Regions from separate parts of the Actinomadura geliboluensis genome, predicted to be linked through region 3. Evidence: riboswitches for the same ligand, from Rfam matches in the RefSeq annotation. Region 3 holds a riboswitch; each other region holds the start of a gene.
What was found. Region 3 has a riboswitch for cyclic di-AMP ahead of ACGFI1_RS42520 (C40 family peptidase). Riboswitches for the same ligand answer to the same signal wherever they lie in the genome.
Positions count from the first base shown of each region.

Region 1: linked by a shared signal. The riboswitch ahead of ACGFI1_RS30370 (C40 family peptidase) and the one ahead of ACGFI1_RS42520 (C40 family peptidase) in region 3 are both predicted to bind cyclic di-AMP.
Region 2: linked by a shared signal. The riboswitch ahead of ACGFI1_RS02515 (CHAP domain-containing protein) and the one ahead of ACGFI1_RS42520 (C40 family peptidase) in region 3 are both predicted to bind cyclic di-AMP.

Region 1 is NZ_JBICUA010000010.1:282,955-287,737, forward strand. Features, by position in the region: gene ACGFI1_RS30365 (TMEM165/GDT1 family protein) at 1-222, opposite strand, end outside; gene ACGFI1_RS30370 (C40 family peptidase) at 574-1,623, opposite strand; cyclic di-AMP (ydaO/yuaA leader) riboswitch at 1,629-1,776, opposite strand; gene ACGFI1_RS30375 (M56 family metallopeptidase) at 1,879-3,120, opposite strand; gene ACGFI1_RS30380 (BlaI/MecI/CopY family transcriptional regulator) at 3,125-3,505, opposite strand; gene ACGFI1_RS30385 (DUF4396 domain-containing protein) at 3,556-4,260, opposite strand; gene ACGFI1_RS30390 (MFS transporter) at 4,382-4,783, shown strand, end outside.
Region 2 is NZ_JBICUA010000001.1:532,210-536,992, reverse strand. Features, by position in the region: gene ACGFI1_RS02520 (hypothetical protein) at 247-1,569, opposite strand; gene ACGFI1_RS02515 (CHAP domain-containing protein) at 1,609-2,457, opposite strand; cyclic di-AMP (ydaO/yuaA leader) riboswitch at 2,474-2,598, opposite strand; cyclic di-AMP (ydaO/yuaA leader) riboswitch at 2,755-2,955, opposite strand; gene ACGFI1_RS02510 (C40 family peptidase) at 3,460-4,506, opposite strand; gene ACGFI1_RS02505 (NYN domain-containing protein) at 4,696-4,783, opposite strand, start outside.
Region 3 is NZ_JBICUA010000021.1:19,006-23,788, reverse strand. Features, by position in the region: gene ACGFI1_RS42525 (bifunctional glycosyltransferase/CDP-glycerol:glycerophosphate glycerophosphotransferase) at 1-1,497, opposite strand, end outside; gene ACGFI1_RS42520 (C40 family peptidase) at 1,742-2,509, opposite strand; cyclic di-AMP (ydaO/yuaA leader) riboswitch at 2,520-2,676, opposite strand; gene ACGFI1_RS42515 (PP2C family protein-serine/threonine phosphatase) at 3,134-4,783, opposite strand, start outside.

The DNA.
Region 1 (4,783 bases), on a different contig from region 3:
CGACACGAGCTTGACGGCCATGCCCGGCAGCAGGCTGAGCAGGCTGCCGGCCCCCACGGCGATCGCGACGTGCACGATGAACGCCGTGGACGTGCCGAACCACACGTAGAGCGGACGCATGCGCGTGCCCATGGCCAGTGAGGCGAACATCGTCTTGTCGGGCAGCTCGGCGAGGAAGATCAAGCCGAACGCGGTGAGAATCGCGAGCGGGTCCAGGGTCATGGGCGGTGCCTTCTTACGGGGCCGGGCCGCGGACTTCGGCCGGCACCCTGGCGGGCGACGGGAGGACCACTCGGCCCGGCACGATCGGACGGCCCGCACGGTCGTACGGGCCACGTCATGCCGTGGCCGAAGGTCTCGTCCACCCCTTCGCGGGGCCCGATGGCCGGGACGTCCAAGGATGTCCAGCGTGTCGACCAGCGGTATTACAGGACTACTCCCCTTCGCCGGGCCCCAGTGTAGCCAACACATCCGGCAAGGCATTAGACCGGCGCGGCAAAGGAGCCGTCCCTGAATGGAAGCGTCCCCGTCACCCGGGAACGGGTGACGGGAACGCCGGTCGGGGGAAGCGTGTCAGGCGACGCGGACGCCGCCGGCGAAGGGCCGTCCGGCGAGCGGGCTGATCTTGACCACGTCGCCGGTCTGCGGAGCGTGGACCATCTTGCCGTTGCCGATGTAAAGCCCCATGTGGTGCAGGTCGGCGTGGAAGAACACCAGGTCGCCGGGCCTGAGCTGTGACATGGACACGTGCGTGCCCGCGTTGTACTGGGCGCCGGTGTAGTGCGGGAGGTTGATCCCGACCTGGGCGTAGGCGTACAGGGTCAGGCCGGAGCAGTCGAAGCCCTTGATGTTGGCGCCCTGCGCGGTGCCGTAGGACGGGCCGGACGCGGTGCCGCCGCCCCAGGAGTAGGGCACGCCGAGCTGGCTCAGGGCGGCTCGAACGGCGGTCATGGCCTTGGCCGAGGCGCCGCCGGGGTCCACGTTGGGGATGGGCCCGCCGTTGCCTCGGATGGGCGTGCCGACGCCCAGCTTGGCTTCGACCTTCTTGAGCCTGGCCTGGAGCTCCTTGCGCTTCTTCTTGGCCTCGTCGGTGAGTTCGCGCACCTGCTTCGCGCGCGCTTCGGCCGATTTGCGGGAGCGCTCGGCGGCCTGCATGGTCTGGAGCAGGTGGGCGACGCGGTCGCCGTCCTGGCGGGCGAAGTAGTTGAGCGTGGCCGACCGGTCAAGGACGCTCTGCGGGTCCTTGGCGGAGGCGAAGGCGACGGCAGGGTCCGCTGGGCCGTTCTTGTAGCTGTCCGCTGCGAGCTTGACGATCCTGGCGCGGGCGTCGTCCAGCGCCTTCTTCTGGCGGGCGGCGTTGCCCTCGGCCACCTTGGCGGCGCGCTGGGCCTGCTTCAGCCGCTCGCGCAGGCCGTTGTACTGCTCGCTGAGCTTCTCGGCGTCGTCCGCGAGCTTCTTCTGCTGCGCGGTCAGCTCCCGGCGGGACGGCTCGGGCTCGGCGGAGGCGGGCGCCGGTGCGAGGAGCGCCGCGGCCACGGCGGCCGATATCGCCCATGCCGTGACGGTTCGGGGGGTGCGGGTGCGGCGTTTCGGCGTGCCGATGACGGCAGCGCGTCGCTGCATGCGGTCGTCCTCCTCTGTGCCGCCTACCGGGTCAGCTGACGGGTTCGGGCCAGAGTCGCCCTACCGCCCCGCGAAGGGAGCGGATTCACCCCGGTGGAGATCGGGTCCCCGGTTCCCGGGCCGATGGGCCACGGGATTCGGCGTCGCCATCGCCGCCCCCGGCGGGGGCTCGTCACGGTGGCTCCTACGCAGCGTAGGAGATAGCCGCCTCATTCGCCACTCAAGCCGCGGATTACGGCAAACGTCCCAGACGCATCAGCAGAGCAGGGCCAGCCGACCGATCGCGAGAGCCGCGCCCGCGAGAGGCACCGCGACCGCCGCCGCCACGAACACCGGCGCCACCACCCGGAACGCCCCACGCGGCTTCACCTGCTCACCGGCCTCCAGCCGCCGCACCCGCGCCGCCAACGCGTCCATCCCCGCCCCGACCGCCCCCAACTCTCCACACGCGCCGAACGAGCCGGTCTCGACAACCACACCGCAAACGTCACGGGTTCCAGGCCCGCATGGCATGCCGCCCGCTTCACGCGACCCGGTCGCGGCGAGCGAGCCAGTCGCGTCGAGCGAGCCGGTCACGTCGAGCGAGCCGGTCACGTCGAGCCGGCCGGGCGCGGCGAGCGGGCCGGTCACGTCGAGCCGGCCGGGCGCGGCGACCACTCCGCCAATGTCGTGGAGTTCGGCTGTGTAAGGGGCGCCGGTCACTTCGGATGAGGGTTGTGAGCCTGTTGCTGCTAGTGAACCGGGCGGGTTGGGGGTGCCTGGTGGTGAGGCGAGTGTGTGTAGGGCTTTGACGAGGGTTCGGGGGCCGTGGGTGTGCGCTGCTGTGTCGTCCGCTGCCATTTCGAGTAGTAGCGGTAGCCGTGCTTTGGCTCGGCGGACGGTTGGTAGCCAGGGGAGGAGGGCGTGCGCCAAGTCCAGGACGAGCAGCAGTGCATGGTGGCGTTGCCGGAGGTGGGCTCGCTCGTGTGCGAGGACGGCTCCGAGTTCGGCGGCGCTCAGTGCGTCCTGGGCTCCCGTGCTGACCACGATCGCGCGGCGGCGCGCGGACAGGGAGTAGGCCACGGGCACCGGGTGGTCGAGTACGAGGACGTCCGCGTGCCGGGTGTGCTGGCGGGCGACGAGGCGCAGCATCTCCCAGTGGCGGCGGCGGTGCCGCAGGGCCCGGACCAGGCGCGGCACCCCGCGGGCCAGCCTCGTCCCGCACGCCGCCAGTAGGACCAGGCTCGCCACGGCCGCCGCGATCATCGCCTGGGTCTCGTGGTGGGGCAGGCAGTCGCGCAGCAGCGTCAGCAGTCCGTGTCCGGGCCCCGGGGGCGAGATCAGCGCGACCGCGACGACTCCGGCGCTGGCGATGACGGTGCCCGCGAGCGCGGCCGTCCAGCAGGCGACCGCCGTCCGTGGGCCGAGGGCGCCGGCCCGGATCCGATCGAGGACCGGCCCGGCCAGGCACCCCAGCAGGACCGCCGAGGCGACGAGCGCGCCGACCAGGACGATCACGGCGTCACGCCTCGTCGCCGTCGGACGTCCGGCGGCGCAGGGCGTCCAGCAGGTGGCGGGCGTCCTCGGCGGGGACGCTCTCGGCGAAGCGGGCGAGGATCGCGCCGTGGTCGGGGGCGTCGGTCAGCGCGTCCAGCATCAGTTCGACGGCGTACTCCTCACGCGCCCTGGTCGGGCCATAGCGGAAGGCCGTCCCGTCCTGGGTGCGTTGTAGGAGCCCCTTCTGTGCGAGGCGTTCGGCCACGGTCTGGACGGTGTTGTAGGCGAGCGCCTTGTCGGAGTCTTCGTTGAGCTTCGCGAGGAGTTCTCGCACCCGCAGTGGTTCGGGTGCCGCCCAGAGGACGTCCATGATGGAGCGTTCGAGCGACCCGCCCAGTCCGGCCACGCGCTCACCTCCGTCCTGCCCACATTGTGCCGGAGCACCGGTGCGCCGGGTCAGTGGTGGTACTGGTGCACGACGGCGTGGCCCTTGCCTCGGCCGATCATCCACCGGTTCACCGGCGTGGTGACGATGAAGGCGAGCAGGAACGCTATGGCGAGCGCACCCCAGAACAGGGGGTCCGCCAGGCCGGCGTCCATCGCTCCCGGGATCGCCACCATGGCCGCGTTGTCCAGCACTTCCATGACCGCGATCGAGACGGTGTCGGCGGCCAGCGCCACGCCGAACGCGGCGCGCAGCGTCAGCCCCGCCTTGAGGACGCCGCGCATGGTCAGGGCGTACCCGAAGACGAACGCGAGGAAGACCGCCAGGACGATCGTGGCCACGTTCGACCACCCCAGCGCCGTCCCGATCACCATGCCGAGCACCTCGCCGATGGCGCAGCCGGTCAGGCAGTGCAGCGTCGCCTGAGCCGCCATCCCCCACGACACCGACCCGGCGCCCCCATGCCCGTCCGCATGACCGCCCGCATGACCGCCGTGCTCGCTGGGCCCGCCATGTCCCGCCGCGTGGTGTGCACCCGCGGCCTGCTTGCTCGCCTGCGCTTGTCCGCCGTGCTCTCCGGTGTGGGACGTCTGCCCGCCGTTGCCGCTCGCGTGGTGGGCATGACCGGCTTGCCCAGGCGTGTGGGACGCCCCACCGGGCGGGTGGGCGGTGTGCGGGGTGTGGGGGGCGGGGCCTTCGCGGTCTTGGGCGGTCATTTCGGGGGCTCCTTCAGGTTTCGGGAATCAGCGCGGGGCGCCGGGGGTTGCGCGGGGAACTATACCCCCCTAGGGTAAGCGACCGCTGGAGATATACCCCCTAGGGGTAGAAGGAGGAGTCATGTCCGGACGTTCCGCACCGCCCGCCGCGCGCCGCTGGTGGGCGCTGGCGCTGATCGCGACCGCTCAGTTCATGGTGATCATGGACACGTCGATCATCGGGGTGGCGCTGCCCCGCATCCAGGCGGATCTCGGGTTCTCGCAGGAGAACCTGTCCTGGGTGTTCAACGCCTACGTCGTCGCGTTCGGCGGCCTGCTGCTGCTCGGCGGCCGGCTGTCGGACCTGTTCGGCGCCCGCCGGCTGTTCTCCACCGGGTGGGTCGTCCTGCTCGCCGGGTCCGCCATGGCGGGCGCCGCCGGGAACGTCGGCGTGGAGCTGGCCGGACGCGCCGTCCAGGGCGTCGGCGCCGCGCTCATCGCGCCCGCCGCGCTGACGCTGCTGATGATGCTGTTCGGCTCCGAG
Region 2 (4,783 bases), on a different contig from region 3:
CGCCGTCGTTCTCGGCCGGGTCTCCATCAGCTCGGCCCCCACCCACCCCAGCCTCGCCCACGCCCTCCGACCCGCTTCGCTCAGTCGTGTTCTTTGTGGGGGGACGACCCCCCACACCCCCCGACTCGCTCCGCTCAGTCGTGTTCTTTGTGGGGGGACGACCCCCCACGCCCCCCGCATCGCTCCGCTCAGTCGTGTTCTTTGTGGGGGGACGACCCCCCACGCCCCCCGACTCGCTCCGCTCACTCATGCGAGCTCCTTCTTCACGTATTCGCGCCACAGGGCGGTGAAGCGGTCCCGGCCGAGGCCGAGCACGTCGCGCAGCGCGGCGGCCTCCGGGACGCGTCCGGCGGCCCGGTAGAGCCGCACGAGCGTCGCCTCACCGTACCGGTCGGCGACCATCCGGCACGCGAGCCAGGACTCCTGGTACGCCTGGGACAGGCGCGGGGAGCCGCCCGCGAAGGCGGCCGCCGCGGGCAGCGCGGCCGGGAGCCGCCCGGCGGCGACCTCGCGGCGCAGCTCGCCGGCCGCCGACCGGACGCTGATCTTGACGCGCCGGTAGCCGACGTAGTCGGCGAAGCCCTCGATGAGCCACAGCGGGGTCCGCCGGTCGCGGGCGCCGCCGGTGGCGACATGGGTCAGCTCGTGCGTGAGGACGACGTCGCGCCCGAGGCCGTTGAGGCGGCCGAAGGTGCCGGGGGAGACGATGACGCGGTCCTCGCCGCGGCCGGTGCCGCCCGCCGGCGCGACGGTGGCGAGCGCGGCGATCTCGCCGAGGCTCTGCCCCGGGCCCGCGAGCGCGGACGCCAGGCCCGCGTCGGCGGGGACCAGCGCGACGACCCGCTGCGCCCAGCCGCGGCCGACGACGCCGGTCACGACCGGCACGGCGGCGTCCAGGCGCGCGGCGATGCCGTCGAGGCCGGTGGTGTCGCCGATGACGAGGCTGCCGCGGCCCTTGACCACGGTCAGGGGCCCGCCGTCCCAGATCTCGGCGTCGTCGGTGAGGCCGCGGGACGTCCCGTCCCCGGCGATCGTCCAGGTGCCGGAGCCGGGGGCCATCGCGAGGTAGCGGGTGCGGGCGACGTGGCCCTTGTCGAAGCCCCGCAGCCGGTAGCGCACCTCGACGCGCAGGACGGCGCCGTCCTCGGACGCGGCCTGGACGTCGACGGCGCGTTCCTCCCAGCCTTCGAGGGGCAGCCTGCGGAGGTTGTCGTACATGCGGGACTGGGCGTCCTGGAACGTCTCGGGCGCGTCCCCGACGGTGGCGAGGAAGGCGAAGCGGTCGCCGGTCCGCACGGCCCGGGCGCGGTTGGCGAGGACGGTCCCGGCGGCGTCGAGGCTGAAGGGCCCGGCCGCGCGCGACGCGCCGTCCCGGGCGGCGCGGGCCTGCGGCGCCGCGCCGGCGCCGGCCCGCGCGCCGAGGAGCCCGGCGCCGCCCGCGAGCAGCGCGGCGGTCCCGCCCGCGCCGAGGACCAGGGCCCTGCGCCGCGTGACGGGACCGCCGTGCCGCGGGCCGTCCCGCTCGGGGGCGTCCCGCTCCGGATCGTCCTGGTCCCGAGCGTCCTCCATGCGCGCGATCCTATGCAGCCCGCGCCGCCGGGGAGGCCGTCACGACTTGTAGTCGGGGTATCCGTAGCCGACGATGTCGGCGGCGGAGCGCACCTTGACCTTGACGGCGTTGCCGGTGTTGCCCTCGACGGTCTGGACGGTGCCGTCGCCGACCTTCTTGATCACCATGCCGACGTGCCGGATGTCGGTGACCTTCTTGCCGCCGTCCCAGGCGAAGAAGACGATCGCGCCCGGCTTGGGCTCGGTGCCCCAGCGGCCGTGCTCCTGGAACCAGCGGGCGTGGGCGACCGTCCAGGCGTCGCTGCCGATCTGGTCGGTGAAGCCGATCTGCTCGCCGACCCAGGAGACGAACATGTCGCACCAGTTCGCGTCGCTGTAGCCGCCGAGCGAGCCGCCGTCGCGCGCGAGGGTCTGCTGCGCGCGGGAGGTGCTCATGTACCACTGCTGGAACTTGGTCTCGCCGCCGTCGTCCTCCTTCACGCCCACCTGGGACCGGGCGAGCGCGATGGCCTGATCGGCGGTGGGCCGCGAGGCCGCGGCCTGCGGTCCGGCGGCGGCCGGCTCCGGCTCGCCCTTCGCGGTCTTGCCGGGGGACGGCGCGGACGGCTTCGGCGTCTTGGCGGCCTTGCCGCTGCGCCCGCCCTTGGAGGCGTCCTTGGACGAGTTTCCGGACGAGCCCTTGTCCGCCTTCTTGGCGACGGCGGCGTCGGCCGCCGTGGTCGCCGCCGGGGCGGAGCCGAACGGCAGGACGGACGCCTGGGCGGTCACCGCGGCGGTGCCGAGTACGGCGGCGCCGACGAGGACGCCGCCGGTCGTCCGCCAGGGGAGGGACAGGGGGCGCGCCTTGCGGTGCTTGCCCGGGATCTTCTTGCGATGTGCGCCTGGCACGGGGGGTCTCCTCGACTTCCATGCCGCCTACCGGGTTAGCTGACGGGTTCGGGCGTGGAAGCCGCCCTACGGCCGCCCTTGGGCAGGCCGATTCACCCCGATGTGATGGGACTGGATGGGTCCCCGGCTCCGCGGACGGCGCGCCGGCGCGGCCGCGGACTCGGCGGTGACGTGCCCGCCATCGGGCACGCCGGTTCGGATGGGGAGCGCTCGGCGGGCGGGGCCCGCGGAGCGCAGGGGGTCCGGGCGTGGCCGCATGATGGGCGGCCACGCCCAGGTAACGCTGCGGAATCTCTCCTTCGCTCTTCCAGACGCCTACCGGGTTAGCTGACGGGTTCGGGCGAGGAAGCTGGCCCTACGGCGGGCTCCACCGGAACGGGGCCGGGAGAGACGCACCGATTCACCCCGGGTGCCGGAATGCCCGTCCGGGAGGACTCCCGGACTCCGGCGATGTGGTTCCCCGGTTCCGCGCTGCGGCGGATTCGGCGCTGCCGCTGCGCTCCTGGGGGCGAGATGGGGCCCGGCGCGGGACCTGTCTCCCGCGTGCGAACGAGCGGCGCCTGATGTTGTGCACGGACGACCGTCCCGTTGAAGGGGGGACGTCCGGGGAGGCTGACCCGGATGGACCGCCGTGGCCGCGCTCTCAGCGCCATGCCGCTGCGGGCGTGCGCACGGTGGGCCGGGCCGGCCGCGGTCCGCGTGCGGACCGCTGCGGCACCCTGAGGGCGCCGCGGGGACGGCGCGTGGGCCGTGCCGTCCCGAGGGGGTGCGGCGCGTGGCTCGCGCCGCCGTCACGCGGCGGACTGATGCGCCGCGTGGGGCCGCGGCGCCTGGTGGGCGTCGCGTGACCACGGCGTCTGGAGGGCGCCGTGAGTGAGGACAACGTACCAAAGCCCCAAGAGAAGGCAAACCCCCCCAAAATTAACAACGGACCAGGTCAACCCTGGTCCGTTGTCGGGGGGAGCCGTTCCGCGCCCCTGTGGCGGGGCGCGGCGGGACGCGTCAGGGGCGTCCGGCGCCGTAGTAGTTGCTCAGGTAGTAGCCCGAGGTGATGCTGACGACCTCGACGTTCTTGCCGGTGCGCGGGGCGTGGATCATCTTGCCGCCGCCCACGTACAGGCCGACGTGGCCGAGGCTGCTGAAGAAGACCAGGTCGCCCGGCTGCAGGTCGCTCTTGGCCACCCGCTTGGTGGCGGCGTACTGCGAGTTGGTGGTGCGGGTGATGCTGACGCCCGCCGCGGCCCACGCCTTCATGGTCAGGCCCGAGCAGTCGTAGGAGCCCGGGCCCTCGGCGCCGTACTGGTACGGCTTGCCGAGCTGGGCGTAGGCGAAGTCGAGCGCCGCGCGCGGGGCGCCGCTCGCCGGGCCGGTGTAGGTGCCGCCGGTCGGCCCGCCGCCGGAGGACGACGACGAGCCGCCGCCGAGCCGCCGGACCAGCGCCTTCTGCTTCTCGACCTGCTTGTCGAGCTCGACCTTCTTCTTCTTCAGCTCCGCCTGCTTCTGCTTCACCTCGTCGTAGGCGGCCTTGGCCTGCGACTGCTCGCGGCGGAGCCGCTGCGCGGTGGCGAGGAACTGGGTGAGCTGGGAGCTGCGCTCGTGCGACAGGTGGGAGAAGACGGCCGCCTGGTCGAGGATCGACTGCGGGTCCTTGCTGCCCACGAAGCCCGTCACGTCCGTGGAGTCGCCGTTCTTGTAGGCGGCGGCCGCCATCTGGGCGATCTTGGAGCGCTGCTGCTCGAAGGTGGCCTGCTCCTCCTTGCTCGCCTTGGTCGCCGCGTCGTACTTCTTCTTGGCGACCTTGAGCTTCTCCCGGTTCTGGTTGTACTTCTCGACTTCCTGGTCGAACTGCTCGCTCAGCTTGTCGAGCTTCTTCTGGGCCTGGGCCTTGGTCGGCCTGGGGTCGGCGTGCGCCACCACCGGGGGGGAGACCAGGGCGGCGGTCACGGTCAGGCAGGCGGCGGCCGCCAGGCGGCGGGAGGCGCCTCTGCTCGCGGGGCCGCCCCTCCGGTCACGCTCGCGTGCCGGTGCCCCGATGAGATCTTTGGCCACGGTCGGATTCGCCCCTCTCGTCCACGACGTCAGCGGACGACATTAGCGAGGGGCAACAACCGTCACAACCGATTCGTCACTCTTTGATGGAGATCGACGGGCTACGTCCACTTTCCGTGAGGGGCAGGTCACGGATTGCGACCCGTCCCTTATCGCGGCCTTAAACCGTCCTTAACCGGTGGCGCCCGGTCAGGACCGGCCGAGCCGGCGCAGCAGCAGCGTGGACGGGCACGGCCGGGCGTCGGCGCGCCGCGCCGCGTCGGCGACCTCGCGGTCC
Region 3 (4,783 bases):
CGCGACGCCCTCCAGCGGCGGCGATCCACGGCCCTCGCCGAGGCGGCAGACCATGTCCTCGCCGTCCGCCCGGACGCGCAGCCACGCGTCCCAGACGGGGTCGGCGAATCCGAGCGGCCTGATCTCGGCGGCCGGGTCGAACTCCGCCCGCCAGGCCAGGCGGTCGCCCTCGTGCCGGACGGCGACGCGGACCCGCGCCCGGCGCGCCCTGCGGCGCCGGTCGCGGAACTCCAGCGTCCCGGCCAGCTCGGCGTCCAGCGGGATCCGGCGCAGCGGGTTCGGCACATGCCCGGCGATCAGTGCGCGGCCGCCGCGCGTCTCCAGCCGCGTCACGGTCCCGGCCGGGCACAGCTCCTTCAGGGGCCGGACGTGGAAGCCGAGGCCGGTGACGTCCAGGATCCGGCGGCCGAGCCCCCCGCGGGGCCCGCCCTCGCCCCAGAAGACCCGCCCGTCCCGCTCCACCAGCCGGGCGCGGAGCACGGGCCGGCGCGGGGGCCGGTACTCGGCGGCGGCCAGCGCCCCGGCGTGGTCGCCCTCGCGGATCAGGTACGCGGCGATCGCGGGCAGCGGGTTGGCCAGCTCGAACACGCGCGGGTCCAGCTCGGCCAGGTAGCCGGCCGCGAGCTCCAGGAACCGGTCCCGGTGGGCGGGGTCGCGGCCGCGCAGTTCCCGCAGGTAGAGCAGCAGGTCGTGGTTGACGAACTTCACGTCCTTGGCGCGCCGCAGATCGTGCGCGCCGCGCAGCGCGAACAGCATGTCGATGCGCCGGTGGATCTCCAGCCGGTCGGCGAAGTTGGCCGGCTCGGACCGCCGGTTGGAGATCGACGGTGCCCCCGTCCGCCGCCGGACGAGCCAGCGGTAGACGCGGTGCGGGATCAGCGCGGTCCGCTCCGCCGCCAGGTAGGCCTCGGCGGTGAACAGCAGGTCCTCGTAGTGCAGCCGCTCCACGAACCGCAGCCCCTGCTCCTCCAGGAACCCGCGCCGGTACGCCTTGTTGGTGGAGAGGGTGTCGTAAAGGAGACCGGGGTTCTCGCGCAGCGACCCGTAGACGGCGCTGCGCTCGTACAGCCAGGGGTACCAGGGGCGGACGCGCCCCTTCGCCCCCTCCGGCATGTCCAGGAAGACCCGCTCGCACAGCCCGGAGACCAGGTCGGCGCCGGTGTCCTCGGCGGTGGCGAGCAGGTTGAGGCAGGCGTGCCGGTCCAGCAGGTCGTCGCTGTCGAGGAACATCACGTACCGGCCGGACGAGGCCTCGACGCCCGCGTTGCGGGGCCGGCCGCAGCCGCCGGAGTTCACCGGCAGGTGCACCGCCCGGACCCGGCCGGGCCGCGCGGCGGCGATCCGATCGGCGACCTCCCCGGTGCCGTCGGTGCTGGCGTCGTCGACGATCACGGTCTCGACGCCGCCCAGGGACTGCTCCAGCGTCGAGGCGACCGCATGGGGAAGCCGCCGGGCGTCGTTGTAGGCGATCACCACCACGCTGACATCCGGGCGCACCCGCTCGGCCTCCCCTCACCGGTCCCGCCGCGCACCGGACCGGCCGCCGGGGCCGGAGACCGGTCGGACGCGTTGCCAGGGATTCCTTTCCAGGAACGCCCCAGTGAGGTCCAAGGAGCATCAAAGGCTGTCAATGCTTCCCATTACTCGCCTTCAACGGCGACTTAGGACACACCTCCAGGAACGCCCGAAGGCGCCCGGCCGGAGCCGGGCGCCTTCGATGCGTGCGCTAGGGGGAGGAGCGTCAGGACGCGTACTCCGGGTAGCCGTAGCCGACGACCTCGGACTTGTCGCGGACCTTCTTCTCCACCTTGTCGTTGCTGTTGCCCTCGACCGTGCTGATCTTGCCGTTGCCGTTGTCCTTCACGACGAGGCCGACGTGGTCGATGTCGCCGATGCTGCCCTTCGAGCCGTCCTTCCAGTCGAAGAACACCACGGCGCCGGGCTTGGGCTTGTCGCCCCAGCGGTCGGCCTTCTTGAACCAGGTGGCGTGCTGGACGGTGTAGGCGTCCCAGCCCATGTTCTTCACGCCGGTGTGGGCCCCGACCCAGGACACGAACATGTCGCACCACTGGGCGCCGTTGTAGGCCTTGACCGAGAAGCCGCCGTCGCGCTGGGCGGTGGCCTTGGCGTGCGGGGTCGAGACGTACCACTTGTGGAACTTGGTCTGGCCGCCCTTGCCCTCGCTGATGCCGACCTGCTTCTTGGCGAGCGCGATGGCCTCGGAGGCCTTGACCGGACGCGGCGCGACGCCCCAGCCGGCCTCGCGGGCCTCGGCCTGGGTCATGCCCGCGGACTGCTTCGACGTGGACTGCTTCGACGCGGTGCCCTGCTCGGCCACCACGGCCGCCTTCGCCTGGGCCGGGGTCTCGGCCGCGGCGCTGCCGCCGGCGAGGGGGTTGAGGACGGCGAGTCCGACGGCTCCGGTGAGCACGGCGCCCACGGCGACGCCGACGGCCTTGTCCTCGGGGGAGAAGCGGTTGAGCGAAAGTCGATCGAAACGACCGGTCATGCAGGGAATCTCCTATCTTCCATGACGCCTACCGGGTTAGCTGACGGATTCGGGCATGGAAGCAGCCCTACGGCGCGGCTCTGGGTCGCGCCGATTCACCCCTGGAACGTTGGGTCCCCGGCTCCGTCCGGTCGCTTCGACCGGCACGGACTCGGCCTCGCACCGCACATGCGGCGCAGACTTATCGGATGTATCTCAGTGACTGATCTCTGAGGGGTGCGCGCATCGTCTGGCGCGCATCGCGTGCGGATACCGCTCCGCGATCCTCGGCCGCCCTGGGAACGGACGACCGGCGCGGCAACGCATGGGGTGCGTTGCGGGATTCCGGATAGAAGGTACCAACCTTCTGAGGAAAAGCAAACCAGGCACAAATCTCTGTCTTGCCTGCTCAAAGCCCTTCCAAGGATCCTTCAACACCGTCAGGCCCCGGCATCTTCCCGATCTTTACCGAACTGGCCCTCAGCCCTTTGCCCATGGGCCTTACAAGCCAATGCCCAAAGGGTAAAGAAACCCGGGGGGTTCCGGGCCGCATGCCCCGCCGCACCCTTCGCGGGGCCTGCGGGGGCCGTTCTCATGCGGCCTAGCTCACAGGGCCTGCCCGCCACCGGATCCGGGTGCGCTTCGTCACTCGACGCGCAGCGCGAAAAGCGTGGTGTCGTCCGCCGCCCGGTCGTGCTCCATCCGCGCCAGGACCTCGTCCAGCACCTGGTCGGGGCGGGTCGAGGCATCCCGCAAGATGCCGGTGAGGCGCTCGATGCGCTCGTCCAGGTCCGCGTCCCTGCGCTCCACCAGGCCGTCCGTGTAGAGGAACAGCATGTCCCCGGGGTCGAGCTCGGTGGTGATCGTCGTGTACTGCCAGCCGGGCATCGCACCGAGCATCGGGTCGCGGACCACCTCCAGCGGCGCCGCCCAGCCGTCCCGGACCAGGATCGGCGGCGGATGGCCCGCGCACGTCCACTCCAACACCCGGCGGGCCGGGTCGAAATGCCCGACGATCGCGGTGCCCGTCGCCGGCGGGTCCATGTTCCCGACCAGCTCGTTCAGCCAGCCGACCAGCCGCCCCGCGGGCTCGCCCGTGCACGCGAGGCCCAGCAGCCCGTTCCTCGTGCGCGCCATCGCGGCCGCCGCGGGCAGCCCGTGCCCGGCCGCGTCGCCGATCGCGAACACGGCCCGCCCGTCCGGCAGCACCCGCGTCGCGAACCAGTCCCCGCCGATGCGGGCGGTGCTCTCCGCCGCCAGGCTGCGCAGCGCCACCGTCAGGCCCGGCAGCTCCTCGATCTCGTCCTCGTCCGGCAGGATCGCGCGGCGCAGCGTCACCGCGACCCGCCGCTCCTGCGCCGTCCGCGCCTGCTGCTTCAGCATCTGCCGCCGGGTCTCGGCCAGCGCCCGCTCCACCCCGCGCCGCCGGGTGATGTCCTGCGAGACGATATTGATCGAGATCGGCAGCCCGGACTCGCCCAGCACCGGCTCGGCGAACAGCCACAGGTGCCGCGGCGTCCCGTCCGGCGCGATCACCCGGTGCTCGGCCTCCACCGGCTCCTTGCGGGAGAACATCGTCTGGATGGCCTCCTCCATCAGCGGGAGGTCGTCCTCCGCCACGACCTTCGGCAGGTCGTGCGGCATCGGCGGCACCTCCTCGGGGTCGAGGCCGTAGTTCGCCAGCATCTGCGGCGTCCAGTCGGCCTCCCCGGTCGCGAGGTCCCACTCCCCGAAGCCGATCAGCGCCAGCCGCTCCACCCGCTCCATCCGCCGCGCGACACGGTCCTCCGCGAAGTGGTACCGCCACGTGACGCAGACCCCGGTCGACACCCGGACGCACCGCACGCTCATCCGGGACGAGCGGGACAGCCCCCGCTGCGCCGTGGTGTAGGAGAACGAGTCGCGCTCCAGCCGCGTCCCCGACTCCCAGACCTCCACGTACTCCTCGAACAGCCCGCTGAGGACCGCCCCCGGATCCGTGCGCAGCAGCCGGAGCCCCGTCAGCTCCTCCCTGCCGCGCCCGAACATGTCCTTGGCGACGCCGTTGAGGTCGGCGTACAGGAAGTCCGCCACGGCGCCGTCGGGGCCGACGACCGGCACCAGGTGGGCGCAGGAGTCGAGCGTCCCGTCCAGCAGCGCCCGCGCCACGGGGTCGTCCCCCACCTCGGCGAGGATCTCCGCGTCCCCCGCCGTGTCCTCCGCCGTCACCCGGCGCAGGACCTCCTCCGCCTCCGACAGCACCGCCTGGCGCTCCGCCGCGCCGCCCTCGGCCCGCGGCGCCCGCCGCCCCGCGAG